One region of the Citrobacter sp. ANG330 genome, then DNA from elsewhere that is predicted to be linked to it. Evidence: predicted binding sites of a transcription regulator. Region 1 holds the regulator's gene; each other region holds the start of a gene.
The links. The regulator Fur, encoded in region 1, represses iron uptake genes when iron is present. The targets are predictions, from matches to a motif close to ATAATAATGAGAACNACTATCAA.

Region 1 (4,213 bases):
TGCGCGATTACGCGTGTGAACGTTGGCGCGCCTCATTCGCTGATGTATGATGGCGCGCTATCCAGCCGGGCAGAGGCCTGGCTGATTGTTTCCCCGAAGTCACCAAAATCATGGCCAAAGAACAAACGGACCGTACGACACTAGATCTGTTCGCGCACGAGCGTCGCCCGGGACGACCGAAAACCAATCCGCTTTCGCGCGATGAACAGCTGCGCATTAACAAGCGTAATCAACTCAAACGCGACAAAGTTCGCGGCCTTAAGCGTGTCGAACTCAAACTCAACGCGGAAGCTGTCGACGCGCTGAATGAGTTGGCGGAATCCCGTGAGATGAGCCGTAGTGAACTGATAGAAGAGATATTGATGGCCCAACTGGCAGCGCTGCGCGGTCAGGATCTCGCCTGAAATCCCCCCTTCTCCCACTTTCGTGTAGCACGGAGTGCACTTGTATGCGTTTGCTATTTCCGCATACCTGACTGTTCTGCTATGATTGCCCTTATCTGCGGGCAATTCGCCCCCACCATTTCAATAAGTTTCAAGAGGTTACTTTACTCATGGCAATCACTGGCATCTTTTTCGGCAGCGACACCGGGAATACCGAAAATATCGCAAAAATGATTCAAAAACAGCTTGGTAAAGACGTTGCCGATGTGCATGACATTGCAAAAAGCAGCAAGGAAGATCTCGAAGGTTATGACATTCTGCTGCTCGGCATCCCAACCTGGTACTACGGTGAAGCGCAGTGTGACTGGGATGACTTCTTCCCGACTCTCGAAGACATTGATTTTAACGGCAAACTGGTTGCGCTGTTTGGCTGTGGCGATCAGGAAGATTACGCAGAATACTTCTGCGACGCGTTAGGCACGATCCGCGATATCATTGAACCACGCGGTGCCACCATCGTGGGCCACTGGCCGACCGCCGGCTATCATTTTGAAGCCTCCAAAGGCCTGGCAGATGACGATCATTTTGTCGGTCTGGCGATTGACGAAGACCGTCAGCCGGAACTGACCGCTGAGCGCGTAGAAAAATGGGTGAAGCAGATTTCCGAAGAACTGCACCTCGACGACATCATTAACGCCTGATGTTTTGCGGCGCAGACAATGTTTGCGCCGCATCAATAGTCAGAACCAATCAAAATAATTGCTACAAATTTGTAACTTTCTTGCCCATCCCTGTACAATGTGCGGGAGTTTTTCGGTGGCGCTCTCATTTCCAGGCAATACCGACTATTTATTAACATTTGCCAGAGGCTTGCAGTTTTCATTTAGACACGGCAGTCCTATAATGAAACGCATTATCCCGAGTGCAATTTCTGTCACTTCTTGTATGAAGTGAATCGTTTAGCAACAGGACAGATTCCGCATGACTGACAACAATACCGCATTAAAGAAGGCTGGCCTGAAAGTAACGCTTCCTCGTTTAAAGATTCTGGAAGTTCTTCAGGGACCGGATAACCATCACGTCAGTGCGGAAGATTTATACAAACGACTGATCGACATGGGTGAAGAAATTGGTCTGGCGACCGTATATCGCGTGCTGAACCAGTTTGATGACGCCGGTATCGTAACCCGCCACAATTTTGAAGGCGGCAAATCCGTTTTTGAGCTGACCCAGCAGCATCATCACGATCACCTGATTTGCCTTGATTGCGGCAAAGTGATCGAATTCAGTGATGAGTCTATTGAAGCGCGCCAGCGTGAGATTGCGTCAAAGCATGGCATTCGTCTGACGAACCATAGCCTCTACCTTTACGGTCACTGCGCTGAAGGCGATTGCCGCGAAAACGAACACGCGCATGACGCGAAATAATCTGCATTATTCTGAAAAGCCAACCTGCCGGTTGGCTTTTTTTATGCCTGCTATTCCCCATTCAGCACTTTCCTCCGCCAGCATGTTGCTTTAATGTAAAATATCACCCTGCCTCACCCGGAGAATCGAAATGGAACTTCGCCAGCTACGTTATTTTGTCCGCATTGTGGAAACCGGCAGTATGGGCAGCGCGGCGCTCGATCTCGACATCGGCGTCTCTGCGCTCAGTCAGCAGATGACGCGGCTGGAAAACGAGCTTGCGATCCGCCTGTTGCAGCGAACCTCACGTGGTGTGACCCCCACTAACGCCGGTCTGGCCTTTTATTCACAGGCGCAACTGGCGCTGCGTCACGCCGATGATGCGATCCTGGCGGCTCGCGAAGCGCGGTTATCCGGACACGTCAGCGTTGGCATGGCGCCCAGCACCGCTTCCATCCTCGGAATGCCGTTTATTGACGCGATGCGGAAACACTATGCCGACGTGCGTTTGCACGTGGTGGAAAGCCTCTCCGGCAATCTGGAAAGAATGATCAACACCCGTCAGATTGATCTGGCGGTCGTGTTTCAGGAAAAGAAGATCCTGCGCTGGAGCGCCAGACCGATCCTCGAAGAGCGGCTGTTTCTGATTGGCACGTACGACCTGCTGGCGGATATTACGGATGACACCATAACCCCTGCTCAACTGGCGAATATTCCCCTGATCATGCCAAGCCAGGGCCACGGACTGCGTGGCAGACTGGAAGGCATCTGTCAGGAACACGGACTGAAGGTGAATATCGCCACGGAAATTGACGGTCTGACGTTACTGATGCGCGCCGTTCGCAGCGGACTCGGCGCCACGCTGCAACCCGGAGCGGCCATTTCACATCTTGAGAGGGAAGCGCTAAGAGTGATCGGCGTTCACAATCCTATACTCAGCCGCCCTAATTTTCTGGTCAGCCTGTCTGACGATGAACTCACCCCCGCCGGTCTTGCAGCCCGCGTGATCCTCACAAAAGTGATGCGTGAACTGGTGGAAACCGGTAGTTGGCCGGGCGCAACCCTTTACACTCACTAAACAGCTCTTTAGCTTCCCGCCATAGCGGCCGTACAACCTGTGCGTATACATTTTAATTACAAATTTAACAAATAGTTAAATGGTAATGGAGTCTACGATGGTTGATGTACTGGTGATCGGCGGCGGTAATGCCGCGTTATGTGCCGCCTTAACCGCCCGCGAGGCAGGAGCCTCGGTGTTGTTGCTAGAAGCTGCGCCCAGAGAATGGCGCGGTGGAAATTCTCAACACACGCGCAATTTACGCTGCATGCACGATGCGCCTCAGGATGTGCTGGTCGAGAGTTATCCCGAAGAGGAGTTCTGGCAGGATCTCTGGCGTGTCACCGAAGGTAATACTAATGAAGCGCTGGCGCGTCTGGTGATCCGTACCTCTTCGCAATGTCGCGACTGGATGCGTCAGCACGGTGTTAATTTTCAGCCTCCGCTTTCGGGCGCGCTGCACGTGGCGCGAACCAACGCCTTTTTCATGGGCGGCGGGAAAGCGCTGGTGAACGCCTATTATCGTAGCGCAGAAAAGCTGGGGGTACAGATTCGCTACAACACGCCGGTTCAGGCCCTCGAACTGCGCAACGGTGAGTTTGTCGCTGCCCTCGCCGGGAACGAACGCATTGAAGCCCGCGCCTGCGTCCTGGCCGCCGGCGGATTTGAATCTAATCGCGAATGGCTGCGCGAGGCCTGGGGAGAAAATGCCCGCGGCGAATGGCCGGCCGATAACTTCCTTATTCGCGGCACCCGCTTTAATCAGGGCGTTCTGCTCAAATTTATGATCGAGGCCGGAGCCGACGTCATTGGCGATCCCTCTCAGTCACATTGTGTCGCCATTGATGCCCGCGCCCCGCTGTATGACGGTGGCATTTGCACCCGCGTGGACTGTGTGTCACTTGGCGTGGTGGTCAATCGGGATGCGGAACGCTTTTACGATGAGGGCGAAGATTTCTGGCCCAAGCGCTATGCCATCTGGGGCCGACTGGTTGCCCACCAGCCCGGTCAGATTGGCTACTCCATTATCGACAGCAAAGCAATCGGTCACTTTATGCCACCAGTATTCCCCGGTGCGCAAGCCAACACATTGGGGGAACTGGCTTGCCAGCTAGGGCTGGATCCTGAGCGCTTTACCCATACCGTGGAGCGCTACAACCAGGCCTGTCAGCCAGGCCAGTTTGATCACACCACGCTGGACAACTGCGCCACACAGGGACTAACGCCACCGAAAACCCACTGGGCGCGACCTGTCGACACGCCCCCCTACTACGGTTACGCCCTGCGCCCAGGGATCACCTTTACCTATCTGGGGCTGAAAGTGAATGAACACGCCGCGGTCCACTTCGCTGGCGTCCCCAGCCGG
Region 2 (4,213 bases), on a different contig from region 1:
CCTGACCGGACCGCGTGGCGGTGCGCTGCTGGCGTTAGTAAGCAGGCAAACCCACTTCAGCCTGATCAGCCGCGTGCTCAAACGCATTGAAAATAAGTACACCGAAAACCTCAACGTCGAGCAACTGGCGGCTGAAGCCAACATGAGCGTCTCTGCGTTTCACCATAATTTTAAGTCAGTAACCAGCACATCGCCGCTGCAGTATCTGAAAACCTATCGGCTGCATAAGGCGCGGATGATGATCATCCACGACGGCATGAAGGCCAGCGCGGCGGCCATGCGGGTGGGTTATGAAAGCGCGTCGCAGTTCAGTCGTGAATTTAAGCGCTATTTTGGCGTGACGCCGGGAGAAGATGCGGCGCGGATCCGCACTATGCAGGGGAGTTAACGGATGGCGCTGGCCGGATAAGCAGAACGCTATCCGGCAATCAACGTATCAGGCGCTGCAGTATTTCTTCTTAATCACCACCACCACCGTGCCGATCAACCCCGCCGCCAGCAGAAAAATGGGCAGGATCATCAGAAAGGTCATGACCTGATCTTCATGGCGCTTCACAAAGGGGATCATGCTGAGCGCGTAGCCAAAGCTTGTGACCACACCGACCCATAGCAGCCCGCTCAGCCAGTTGAAAAACTGGAAGCGACGGTTGGAGAGCCCGGAAATCCCCGCCATGGTGGGCAGCAGGGTGCGCACGAACGCCAGAAAACGTCCTGCCAGCAATGCCAGCAGACCGTGGCGGTCGAACATGCAGGTCGCGCGCTGGTGGTATTTCGCCGGAAGTTGCGCCAGCCAGCCTTTTACCGTTCGCGTATTGCCCAGCCAGCGCCCCTGAATATAGCTGAGCCAACAGCCGAGGCTGGCCGCTGTCGTCAGAATTATCAGGGTTGGGACAAAGCTCATGACACCCTGCGCGACTAGTGCGCCGGCTAAGAGCAGCAGACTATCGCCGGGTAAAAATGAAGCCGGTAACAGGCCATTTTCTAAAAACAGCGTGGCGAACATCACAAAGTAGACGACGCTAACAACGTGTGGGTCCGCCAGCGCGGCAAAATCGTGTTGCCAGAGCGCAGCGATAATATCTTGAATGACAGCCATGGACTTTCCTGTGGAACAGCGTTTACGCCTTAATGGTCCTATTGTACTCCTGAACAACCCCGGATGCCTTGATCCCAGGCGCAACTCATGCAGACAATTTCGGGAAAAAGTGTCTGCACAGATGTCCATTGGCGTCAATTTTACACGATACGCGAAAATCCGGCGGCTAAATCTGCAATCAGATCGTCAACATTTTCTAAACCAATATGCACACGGATAAGCGTTCCGCTGAAATCCACCCCTCCTTCCGGACGAATTTCCGCAATCTGCTCAGGCTGATTGGCCAGAATCAGCGACTCAAATCCCCCCCACGAATAGGCCATGCTGAAGAGGCTGAAGTGATCGAGATAAGCGGACAGCTCGTCATTATTGAGCTTTTTATTCAGCACAAACGAGAACAGGCCGCTGCTCCCTGTAAAGTCACGTTTCCAGAATTCGTGTCCTTTACTGCCTGGTAACGCCGGATGATTAACCCGTGCGACCTGCGGATGGGCAGCCAGCCATTCGGCAACCTTCAGGCTGCTTTCATGATGCTGACGCAAACGTACCCCCAGGGTACGCAGTCCGCGGCTGGTCATATAGGCGGTATCGGCATCGACCATCTGTCCCATCAAATAGGCATTCTCACGTAACTGATCCCAGCAGCGGGCATTGGCGACGGCCGTGCCGATCATGCCGTCAGAATGACCAATCAGATATTTGGTCGCGGCCTGAATGGAGATATCGATACCAAAATCGAGCGCTTTGAACAGTACGCCCGCCGCCCAGGTATTGTCGATCATGATAATGGCGTCCGGGGCGACGCGTCTGACGGCGGCGACAATCGCCGGTACGTCGTGCACTTCCATCGTCACAGAACCCGGCGACTCAAGAAACACTACTCGGGTATTGGGTTGAATATGCTTTACGATATCGGCGCCCACCAACGGATCAAACCAGCCGGTGGTGACGCCCAGTTTCCCGAGGATTTTGCTACAGAAATCCTGGCTCGGCTCATAGGCCGTGTTGGTCATCAACACGTTATCGCCCTGTTCGACAAAAGCCAGAATCGTATTGGCGACGGCAGCAGCGCCGCAAGGGAAGAGCGCGCAGCCTGCGCCGCCTTCCAGTTCGCACATCGCTTCCTGCAGTGAGAAATGGGTTAATGTGCCGCGGCGTCCGTAAAAGAGTTCGCCGTTAGCGCGGTTGCGGGTGGCGTGCTTTTTGGCCTCGACCGTTTCAAATACCAGTGATGAGGCGCGTTGAATCACGCTGTTTACCGATCCCAGCGTGTATTTTTTGCTGCGCCCGGCGCTGACCAGTTTCGTGTCCAGTTGTTTTTCTGCCATGTTGTGTTTCCTGTTTTTATACGTCTGGACGTCTAAACTACCACGAATGATAAAATACGCATCCCAGGGAATGGGATTAAGCACAATATTTTATCAAAATCGTCTCTCGTGATGTTTTACTGCGTAAGCGCAAAGAAAAGAAACCAAAGGTGCGGCACTATGTAAATAGTAATGAGAACGACTATCAATTCGACGTCGTTTTGATATTATTACGCTCAGGTTTTGTGATTTGCGTCCTGGAGATACAGAGTGGGTAATAATTTGATGCAGACGGATCTTTCCGTCTGGGGTATGTATCAGCACGCCGATATCGTGGTTAAGTGCGTGATGATTGGTCTGATTCTGGCGTCAGTGGTCACCTGGGCTATCTTCTTCAGTAAGAGTGTCGAGTTCTTCTCCCAGAAGCGCCGACTGAAGCGCGAACAGCAACTGTTAGCTGACGCCCGCTCTCTGGATCAGGCAAGTGACATCGCCGCAAACTTTGCTGCTAACAGTCTCAGCACGCAATTACTCAATGAAGCGCAGAACGAACTGGAACTGTCACAGGGCAGCGAAGACAACGAAGGGATCAAAGAGCGCACCGGTTTTCGTCTTGAGCGTCGCGTTGCGGCGGCAGGACGCCATATGGGGCGTGGCAATGGTTACCTGGCGACCATCGGGGCGATTTCACCGTTTGTCGGTCTGTTCGGTACGGTCTGGGGCATCATGAACAGCTTCATCGGGATTGCGCAAACGCAGACGACCAACCTTGCCGTTGTCGCACCAGGTATTGCGGAAGCGCTGCTGGCGACGGCTATCGGTCTGGTTGCAGCTATACCCGCCGTGGTTATCTATAACATCTTCGCCCGTCAGATTGGCGGTCTTAAAGCGATGTTGGGCGATGTGGCGGCGCAGGTGCTGTTACTGCAAAGTCGCGATCTGGATCTGGATGCAAGCGCATCCGCGCATCCGGTGCGTACCGCGCAGAAATTACGTGTAGGGTAAGGCTTCATGGCAATGCGTCTTAATGAAAATCTGGACGATAACGGTGAAATGCATGAAATCAACGTGACGCCGTTTATCGACGTCATGTTGGTCCTGTTGATCATCTTTATGGTGGCCGCGCCGCTGGCGACCGTGGATGTGAAGGTGAATCTGCCAGCCTCCACCAGCACGCCGCAACCGCGTCCGGAAAAACCGGTTTATCTGTCGGTGAAAGCAGATAACAGCATGTTTATTGGCAACGATCCGGTGACGGACGAAACCATGATTGCGGAACTGAACGCGCTGACCGAAGGCAAGAAAGACACCACGATCTTCTTCCGGGCAGATAAAACCGTCGATTATGAAACTCTGATGAAGGTGATGGACACCTTGCACCAGGCAGGCTATCTGAAAATTGGTCTGGTCGGTGAAGAGGTCGCGAAAGCGAAATAGCCGTGTCGTCGCGATGCGATGAGATAAAAGGCCGGGTCATGCGTTATTGCAGCCCGGCTTTTTTATGGCTTCTCGCTTTTCTTCTGCGCCAGATGTTCATTAAGCGCGACGGTGGTGATATTGATTGTGCGGTAGTTACCTTCGGCAAGCTTACGTGTCAGGCGCAACGTTGCCGTCTCGCGTGCCAAAAAATGCTGCCAGGTACTCTCCAGACGCGCCATAATTTTGTCACGCAGTTCCGGGTTGCGCCTGATGATGGCGTTAATCGTCGCGCCATAAATTTCTTCTTTAACCTGTAGCGCATAGATTTCCCGGCGGTTTTGCCATTTCAGACGTACCAGTGCTGCAGGGATAGAGGTGACCTCCTGCGCCA
Region 3 (4,213 bases), on a different contig from region 1:
ACGGCCATTTGCAGAATGTCATTGCGCTTCTTCTCGCCACCGGAAAACCCGACGTTCACCGAGCGAGTTAACAGATCTTCCGGCATCTTCAGCAGCGCGATTTTCTCTTCCATCAAATCCTGAAAATCGAAGCGATCGAGCGATTCCTGGCCACGATAGGTTCGTACCGCATTGAGCGCCGTTTGCAGGAAAAACTGGTTGCTGACGCCGGGGATTTCCACGGGATACTGGAAGGCCATAAAAATGCCTTCCCCCGCTCTCTCTTCCGGCGCCAGCTCCAGCAGATCTTTGCCTTTAAACGTTACCGACCCGCCGGTGACCTCGTAATCTTCACGCCCTGCCAGCGTCGCAGAGAGCGTACTTTTCCCGGAGCCGTTCGGTCCCATAATGGCATGCACTTCCCCCGGACGAACGTTAAGGCTCAACCCGCGCAGGATCGCTTTCTCTTCCACACTGACCTGTAAATCTTTAATCGTTAACATGTTGCTTCCTTAACCGACGCTGTGTTCAAGGCTGATGGCTAGTAATTTTTGTGCTTCGACGGCAAACTCCAGCGGCAACTCGGAGAACACGTCCTTACAGAATCCGTTGACGATCATTGAGATCGCATCCTCTTCGCTGATGCCGCGTTGCAGGCAGTAGAACAGCTGATCTTCACCAATCCGCGAGGTGGTCGCTTCGTGCTCCAGTTGCGCGCTGTTGTTGCGGCATTCGACATACGGGAAGGTATGCGCTCCGCAGTCGGCGCCAATCAGCATCGAGTCGCACTGGGTAAAGTTACGGGCATTGGTGGCGGTCGGCATGATTTTGACCAGCCCGCGGTAGCTGTTCTGGCTGTGTCCGGCGGAAATCCCCTTCGAGATAATGGTCGAGCGGGTGTTCTTGCCGATGTGGATCATCTTGGTGCCGGTGTCCGCCTGTTGATGACCGCTGGTCAATGCCACCGAATAGAATTCGCCGATGGAGTTGTCGCCGCGCAGAATGCAACTGGGGTATTTCCAGGTGATGGCTGATCCCGTCTCCGACTGGGTCCAGGACATTTTGCTGTTCTCCCCCTCACACAACGCGCGTTTGGTGACGAAGTTCAGAATGCCGCCGGTGTTATTATCGCCAGGGAACCAGTTCTGGACGGTGGAGTACTTCACCTCGGCGTCTTTGTGGATGATGACCTCCACGACCGCCGCGTGAAGCTGATAGCTGTCGCGTACCGGCGCAGAGCAGCCTTCGATATAGCTTACATAGCTGCCTTCATCCGCCACCAGGATCGTACGTTCAAACTGCCCGGTCTTTTCGGCGTTGATACGAAAGTAGGTTGAAAGCTCCATCGGGCAGCGCACGCCTTTCGGCACGTAGATAAAGGTGCCATCAGAGGCGACGGCGGCATTCAGCGCGGCGAAGAAGTTATCGTTGCCGGGTACGACGGTGCCAAGATACTGTTTCACCAGTTCGGGATGATCGTGAATCGCCTCGCCAAAAGAGCAGAAAATGATCCCCTGTTCAGCCAGTTTTTCACGATAGGTGGTGGCAACGGAGACGGAGTCAAAAATGGCATCCACCGCGACTTCGCGGCCTTCGCGTACCGGTACGCCGAGTTGTTCAAATGCGGCTTCGACCTCTTTACTGAGAAAGGCGTTTGCCCCGGTTTGCTGAACCGCACCGGGTTCGGAGGCGCAGGTCTCATCGCAATTGCCGCATGAAGGTGCAGAATAGTAGCTGTAATCCTGATAATTCAGCTTCTCGTAGTGCGCCTTCAGCCAATGCGGCTCCGGCATGTCGACCCAGGCTCTGTACGCATTAAGGCGAAACTCCAGCATCCACTCCGGTTCATTACGTTTGGCCGAAATGGCGCGAACCACCTCTTCATTGATCCCTTTCGCCAGTTCGTCCGTCTGCAGTTGGGTAAAGAACCCCTCCTTATAATTCAACGGGCCGCCGGTCCAGGTTTTCACATCATCAGTTGCTTCAGTATTACGAGACATAGTACCGCCTATACCCCAAAGCTTTCGCCACAGCCGCATTCGTTCTGGGCTTTCGGGTTATGAAATTTGAATAACTGGTTTAATCCTTCGCGGACGTAATCCACTTCCGTGCCGTCGATAAACGGCATCGCCTGTAACGGGACATAAAGCTTCGCGCCCTCAGCCTCAAACAGAAGATCGTCTTTTTCCGGCTCGCTGACGGTATCAAGCACGTAGCCAAAACCCGCGCATCCCGTCGGCTTAACACCCAGGCGCACGCCCAGCATGCCCGGCTGTTTTGCGACCAGTTCGCGAATATGCGCCGCAGCCGCTGGGGTTAGCGTCAATCCGCGCCAGGCGAAATCGCCCGGATTAAATGTTCCTGAATGCAATTCCATAGAGTTACCTCGCAAAATGAGCCATCAGGCTATAACACCATGTTAGTGATAACGATTCTCACTTCAACCCCTCAACAGCAGGGGCATTACGGTGTTTCATCTGTTTTGACCGCTTTTATTAAGCATAGACCCTGCCACGCGGGTTAAAAGGAATGGATGAATTTGTTCAATGCATTGATTAATAATGACTTTAAAATTAGTCATCGACTCAACTGGTCAAAATCGTAAAGATGTATAGAAAATGACTATTTCAGGAATAGGAAAGACGTGGCGAAGGGGAACTACAAAAAAACCCTTAAGGTTGTCAGTAACAACCTTAAGGGTTCCAGCCCCATCCGGCGCTTATCTCCGGCACTCACGATGGCTTAGCTCTTGAAGGGGCGATAAGAATAGTCTCATGCTGACGAAAATCATTTTTAACACAAATTGCTATCGAGCGATTTATACGTCAGATCAATTTTTAGTACGTTGTATTCTCACAGGCCGTCTGAGACTGACAGACAAAAAACCCGACAACAGGGTCGGGTTTCTCGTTACGCGAACAATCGCAGAATCAATGCACACCAAGGCGCCAGGCAAAATAGATCTCTTCTTTTAGCTCAGTGGAAGAGAGCGTCAGTAAATCGGCAAACTCAAGCTCGAGTTGTTTTAATTTTTTAAGATATTGGGCTGGAGAGAGCGCTGTTTTATCACGACGTAAAAACTCAATTGCCAGTTGGGCCGGGTCTAGTTGGCTAGTCATATCATCCTCGCTTAGGGTCAAAACCTGCACAGTATATCACCTTTTACTGTGCAGATTATGACCAAAAGCAATACTGATCACACTTTTTTTGGTGACAACGTCACACAATCGCCGTGGTCAGCCGTGAGGTACAGCATAGTCGCTGCTGCTCATCGAAGATGTCGATCTGCCAGACCTGATGCCGGGCGCCGGTGTGAATCGCCTTACAAATCCCCTTCACGCGCCCTTCCCGCGCCGAACGAACATGGTTAGCGTTAACCTCGAGTCCCACCACCTTCTGCTCCCCCTGGGTGCACAGGTAACCGGCAACAGACCCCATGCTCTCTGCAAGCACAACGGAAGCGCCGCCGTGCAGAAGACCAAACGGCTGCTTCGTACGCCCGTCGACGGGCATTGACGCCTCAAGCGTATCGTCACCGATATGCTCAAAGCGAATATCCAGCAGACCCACCATATTACCTTCGCCCATCGTATTGAGCGCATCGAGGGTCACTTTACGTTTCCAGATCATCCAATAATCTCCAGTAATGCCTGTACAGGATGGCGCACGCCAGTACCTTCCACACGTTTCACCTGACTGCGACAGGAATATCCCGTTGCAAGGCAACGGCTACGCGGCAGCCGTTCCATCGCCTGATGCCATGACAATTCGTAGATACCCAGCGAACTCGCGTGGTTCTTCGCTTCATGACCGTAAGTACCGGCCATGCCGCAGCAGCCCACGCTGACATTTTCCAGCTTTGCGCCAACGCGGGCAAAGATCGATGCCCATTGCGCAGGGGCGCCAGGCAGCGCAGTCACTTCGGTACAGTGGCCGAAGAAATACCATGACTCACCGCTGACATCGCGCGGTTCGTGCGACGCCAGGGCGGTTGCCAGCCACTCATTGGCGAGCTGCACATGGAAATCGCCACGTTGCTCACCCAACGCCAGTTTGTACTCATCGCGATAACAGAGCACCAGCGCCGGATCGACACCAACCATCGGCATGCCCAGTTTCGCCACGCGGTTCAAAAACTCGGACGTTTTTTTGGCGGTCTTTGCAAAACGGGTCAGAAAGCCTTTGATATGTTGCGCTTTGCCGTTTGGCGAGAACGGCAGCAGAACCGGCTGCA
Region 4 (4,213 bases), on a different contig from region 1:
AAGAGAACGAACACTGGCAGTTGCATGCGCACTTTTATCCGCCGCTGCTGCGCTCCGCGACCGTGCGTAAATTTATGGTCGGTTACGAGATGCTGGCAGAGACCCAACGCGATCTCACCGCGGAACAAGCGGCAGAGCGTCTGCGAGCAGTCAGCGACATCCATTTTCGCGAATCCGGAGTATAAAAATGAGTCTGAAAGAGAAAACACAATCTCTGTTTGCTGAAAAATTCGGCTACCCTGCGACCCACACCATTCAGGCGCCAGGCCGCGTTAACCTCATCGGGGAACACACCGATTATAACGACGGCTTCGTGCTGCCGTGTGCCATCGATTACCAGACGGTGATCAGCTGTGCGGCGCGCGACGATCGTAAAATCCGTGTCATTGCCGCTGATTACGATAATCAGAGCGATGAATTCTCTCTTGATGCCCCCATCGTGACGCACGACAGCCAGCAATGGGCAAACTATGTTCGGGGCGTGGTGAAACACCTGTTAAAACGCGACAGCAGCTTTGGCGGCGCAGACCTGGTGATCAGCGGCAACGTCCCGCAGGGCGCGGGTTTAAGTTCTTCTGCTTCGCTGGAAGTGGCGGTCGGCACGGTATTCCAGCAGCTTTATCATCTGCCGCTGGACGGTGCACAAATCGCGCTTAACGGTCAGGAAGCAGAAAACCAGTTTGTCGGCTGCAACTGCGGAATTATGGATCAACTCATCTCTGCGTTGGGCAAAAAAGACCATGCCCTGCTGATCGACTGCCGCACGCTTGGCACCAAAGCGGTGTCGATGCCAAAAGGCGTGGCGATTGTAATTATCAACAGTAACTTTAAGCGCACGCTGGTCGGCAGTGAATACAATACCCGCCGCCAGCAGTGCGAAACCGGCGCGCGTTTCTTCCAGCAGCCGGCATTACGTGATGTCAGTCTCGATACCTTTAACGCCGTGGCTAACGAACTGGATCCGTTGGTTGCCAAACGCGTCCGTCACGTGTTAACTGAAAATGTACGTACTGTGGAAGCCGCCAACGCGCTGGAAAAAGGCGACCTGCAACGCATGGGTCAACTAATGGCGGAATCACATGCTTCCATGCGTGATGACTTCGAAATCACCGTGCCGCAGATTGATACGCTGGTTGACATCGTCAAAGCCACTATTGGCGAGAAAGGCGGCGTACGCATGACCGGCGGCGGATTCGGCGGTTGTGTCGTGGCGCTGATCCCGGAAGCGCTGGTCCCTGCCGTCCAGCAGGCCGTGGCCGATCAGTACGAAAGCAAAACTGGTATCAAAGAAACATTCTATGTGTGCAAACCCTCACAAGGAGCAGGACAGTGCTGAATGAAACACCCGCACTGGCACCCGATGGTCAGCCGTACCGCCTGTTAACCCTGCGCAATGACGCAGGGATGGTGGTCACGCTGATGGACTGGGGTGCTACGTTACTCTCGGCCCGTATTCCCCTTTCCGACGGCAGCGTGCGTGAAGCGCTACTGGGTTGTGCCAGCCCCGAGCATTATCAGGATCAGTCAGCCTTTCTGGGCGCGTCGATTGGCCGTTACGCTAACCGGATTGCCGACAGCCGTTACACCCTTAACGGTGAGACGGTCAGTCTGCTGCCGAGCCAGGGCGCCAATCAGCTACACGGCGGGCCAAAGGGTTTTGATAAACGCCGCTGGCAGATAGTCAATCAGAACGAACGTCAGGTGCTGTTTGCCCTCACCTCCGACGATGGCGATCAGGGTTTTCCGGGCAACCTCGGCGCTACGGCGCAATATCGTCTGACCGATGATAACCGCATCTCGATTACCTATCGCGCAACGGTGGATAAACCGTGTCCGGTGAATCTGACCAATCACGTCTACTTCAACCTCGACGGCGATCAAACCGATGTGCGCAACCATAAGCTACAGATTCTGGCGGATGAATATCTGCCGGTTGATGAAAGCGGGATCCCGCGCAATGGTCTGAAACCAGTCGCCGGAACCTCATTTGATTTTCGCACTACGAAGACGATCGTCAGCGAATTTCTCGCCGATGACGATCAGCGCAAGGTGAAGGGTTACGACCACGCGTTCCTGTTGCAGGCGAAAGGCGACAGTAAAAAGCCCGTTGCCCTGCTCTCTTCGCAAGATGGAAAGTTGCAGATGGAGGTCTACACTTCGGCTCCGGCACTACAGTTTTACTCCGGTAACTTTCTCGGCGGCACCTCCTCACGTGGACCGAACGCCTACCTCGATTATCAGGGCCTGGCGCTGGAGAGTGAATTTTTGCCGGACAGTCCGAATCATCCGGAATGGCCGCAGCCTGACTGCTTCCTGCGCCCTGGTGAAGAGTACGCCAGCCTGACGGAATATCGCTTTATTCCTTCCTGAATGTTGTATTCCACAGTAAATACCCGATAGCCTGAGGTTATCGGGTTTATCCTCCTGCTGTTTGTTCAAAACCCCATCACTCGAAGACAAAATAGCAACGTATAGTTCACAAGAACCTTACACTGCGGCACTATTTTCGCTATGGTTATGCGTAAGCATTGCCGCTGACGCGTCACGGCAATATAATGAGAATTATTATCATTCGATAAAGTTTGAGGAGTGAGAGTATGGCTGTAACTAAGCTGGTTCTGGTACGCCACGGCGAAAGCCAGTGGAACAATGAAAACCGCTTCACCGGATGGTACGACGTTGATCTGTCCGAGAAAGGCGTGGGCGAAGCGAAAGCGGCAGGCAAACTGCTGAAGGCTGAAGGCTATAGCTTCGATTTTGCTTACACCTCCGTGCTGAAACGTGCCATCCACACGCTGTGGAATGTACTGGACGAACTGGATCAAGCCTGGCTGCCGGTGGAAAAATCCTGGAAACTGAACGAACGTCACTACGGTGCGTTGCAGGGTCTGAACAAAGCAGAAACCGCCGAGAAATACGGTGACGAGCAGGTTAAGCAGTGGCGCCGCGGTTTCGCTGTTACTCCGCCGGAACTGACTAAAGATGACGAGCGCTATCCGGGCCACGATCCGCGTTATGCCAAACTAACTGAAAAAGAGTTGCCGCTCACGGAAAGCCTGGCGCTGACTATTGACCGCGTTATCCCTTACTGGAATGAAACCATTCTGCCGCGCATGAAGAGCGGTGAGCGCGTGATCATCGCGGCGCACGGTAACTCTCTGCGTGCACTGGTGAAATACCTGGATAACCTGAGCGAAGACGAAATCCTTGAGCTGAATATCCCGACGGGCGTACCGCTGGTTTACGAATTTGACGAAAACTACCAGCCAATCAAACGTTACTATCTGGGTAATGCCGACGAAATCGCGGCAAAAGCGGCTGCCGTTGCCAACCAGGGTAAAGCGAAGTAATTTTCCTTACGACGTAAAAAAGCCGACTCAATTGAGTCGGCTTTTTATTCGCAAGACTTAACCGCGACGGGCTTTCACCGCATCCGCAAGCTGGCGCAGGATGGTGTCGGTATCTTCCCAGTTAATGCAGGCATCGGTAATACTTTTGCCGTACACCAGCGGCTCACCGCTGTCCGGATTCTGATTACCTTCTACCAGATGGCTTTCAATCATCACGCCCATAATCGCTTTCTCACCACCAGCGATTTGCTGGCACACGTCAGCCCCGACTTCCATCTGCTTTTTAAACTGCTTACAGGAATTGGCATGGCTGAAATCAATCATGATTTGTGCGGGCAGACCCGCTTTCGCCAGCCCTTCTTTAACGGCCGCGACATGAGCTGCGCTGTAGTTCGGCTCTTTACCGCCGCGCAGAATGATATGGCAGTCGCCATTACCGCTGGTGTTCACAATGGCGGAGTGACCCCATTTGGTGACGGACAGGAAGCAGTGCGGCGCGCCAGCGGCGTTGATGGCATCAATCGCCACTTTGATGGTGCCATCGGTCCCGTTTTTGAAACCAACCGGACAAGAAAGCCCCGACGCCAGCTCACGATGAACCTGAGATTCTGTCGTCCGTGCGCCAATCGCGCCCCAGCTCATCATATCCGCCAGATATTGCGGGGTGATCATATCGAGGAATTCACCCGCGGTCGGCAGACCGCTGTCGTTGATATCCAGCAGCAACTTGCGCGCAATGCGCAGGCCGTCATTGATCTGGAAGCTGTTATCCATGTGCGGATCGTTAATCAGCCCCTTCCAGCCAACCGTGGTACGCGGTTTTTCAAAGTAAACACGCATGACGATTTCCAGCTCATCTTTAA

Region 2: exbB (tol-pal system-associated acyl-CoA thioesterase) is a predicted target of Fur. The motif match lies at 2,590-2,612, and genes of this name have one in related genera.
Region 3: sufA (Fe-S cluster assembly scaffold SufA) is a predicted target of Fur. The motif match lies at 2,396-2,418, and genes of this name have one in related genera.
Region 4: gpmA (2,3-diphosphoglycerate-dependent phosphoglycerate mutase) is a predicted target of Fur. The motif match lies at 2,550-2,572, and genes of this name have one in related genera.

The regions. Positions count from the first base shown of each region.
Region 1 covers NZ_JASJUI010000004.1:421,373-425,585, reverse strand. Annotated here, with positions in the region: gene ybfE (LexA regulated protein) at 111-404, shown strand; gene fldA (flavodoxin FldA) at 554-1,084, shown strand; gene fur (ferric iron uptake transcriptional regulator) at 1,365-1,811, shown strand; gene tcuR (tricarballylate utilization LysR family transcriptional regulator TcuR) at 1,942-2,868, shown strand; gene tcuA (FAD-dependent tricarballylate dehydrogenase TcuA) at 2,966-4,213, shown strand, end outside.
Region 2 covers NZ_JASJUI010000006.1:21,407-25,619, reverse strand. Annotated here, with positions in the region: gene QNN88_RS14380 (AraC family transcriptional regulator) at 1-388, shown strand, start outside; gene yghB (DedA family general envelope maintenance protein YghB) at 437-1,096, opposite strand; gene metC (cystathionine beta-lyase) at 1,237-2,424, opposite strand; gene exbB (tol-pal system-associated acyl-CoA thioesterase) at 2,674-3,408, shown strand; gene exbD (TonB system transport protein ExbD) at 3,415-3,840, shown strand; gene QNN88_RS14355 (cytoplasmic protein) at 3,903-4,213, opposite strand, start outside.
Region 3 covers NZ_JASJUI010000002.1:109,225-113,437, forward strand. Annotated here, with positions in the region: gene sufC (Fe-S cluster assembly ATPase SufC) at 1-482, opposite strand, end outside; gene sufB (Fe-S cluster assembly protein SufB) at 492-1,979, opposite strand; gene sufA (Fe-S cluster assembly scaffold SufA) at 1,988-2,356, opposite strand; gene QNN88_RS06235 (YdiH family protein) at 2,910-3,098, opposite strand; gene menI (1,4-dihydroxy-2-naphthoyl-CoA hydrolase) at 3,199-3,609, opposite strand; gene QNN88_RS06245 (FAD-binding and (Fe-S)-binding domain-containing protein) at 3,606-4,213, opposite strand, start outside.
Region 4 covers NZ_JASJUI010000008.1:73,064-77,276, reverse strand. Annotated here, with positions in the region: gene galT (galactose-1-phosphate uridylyltransferase) at 1-185, shown strand, start outside; gene galK (galactokinase) at 188-1,336, shown strand; gene galM (galactose-1-epimerase) at 1,330-2,370, shown strand; gene gpmA (2,3-diphosphoglycerate-dependent phosphoglycerate mutase) at 2,598-3,350, shown strand; gene aroG (3-deoxy-7-phosphoheptulonate synthase AroG) at 3,408-4,213, opposite strand, start outside.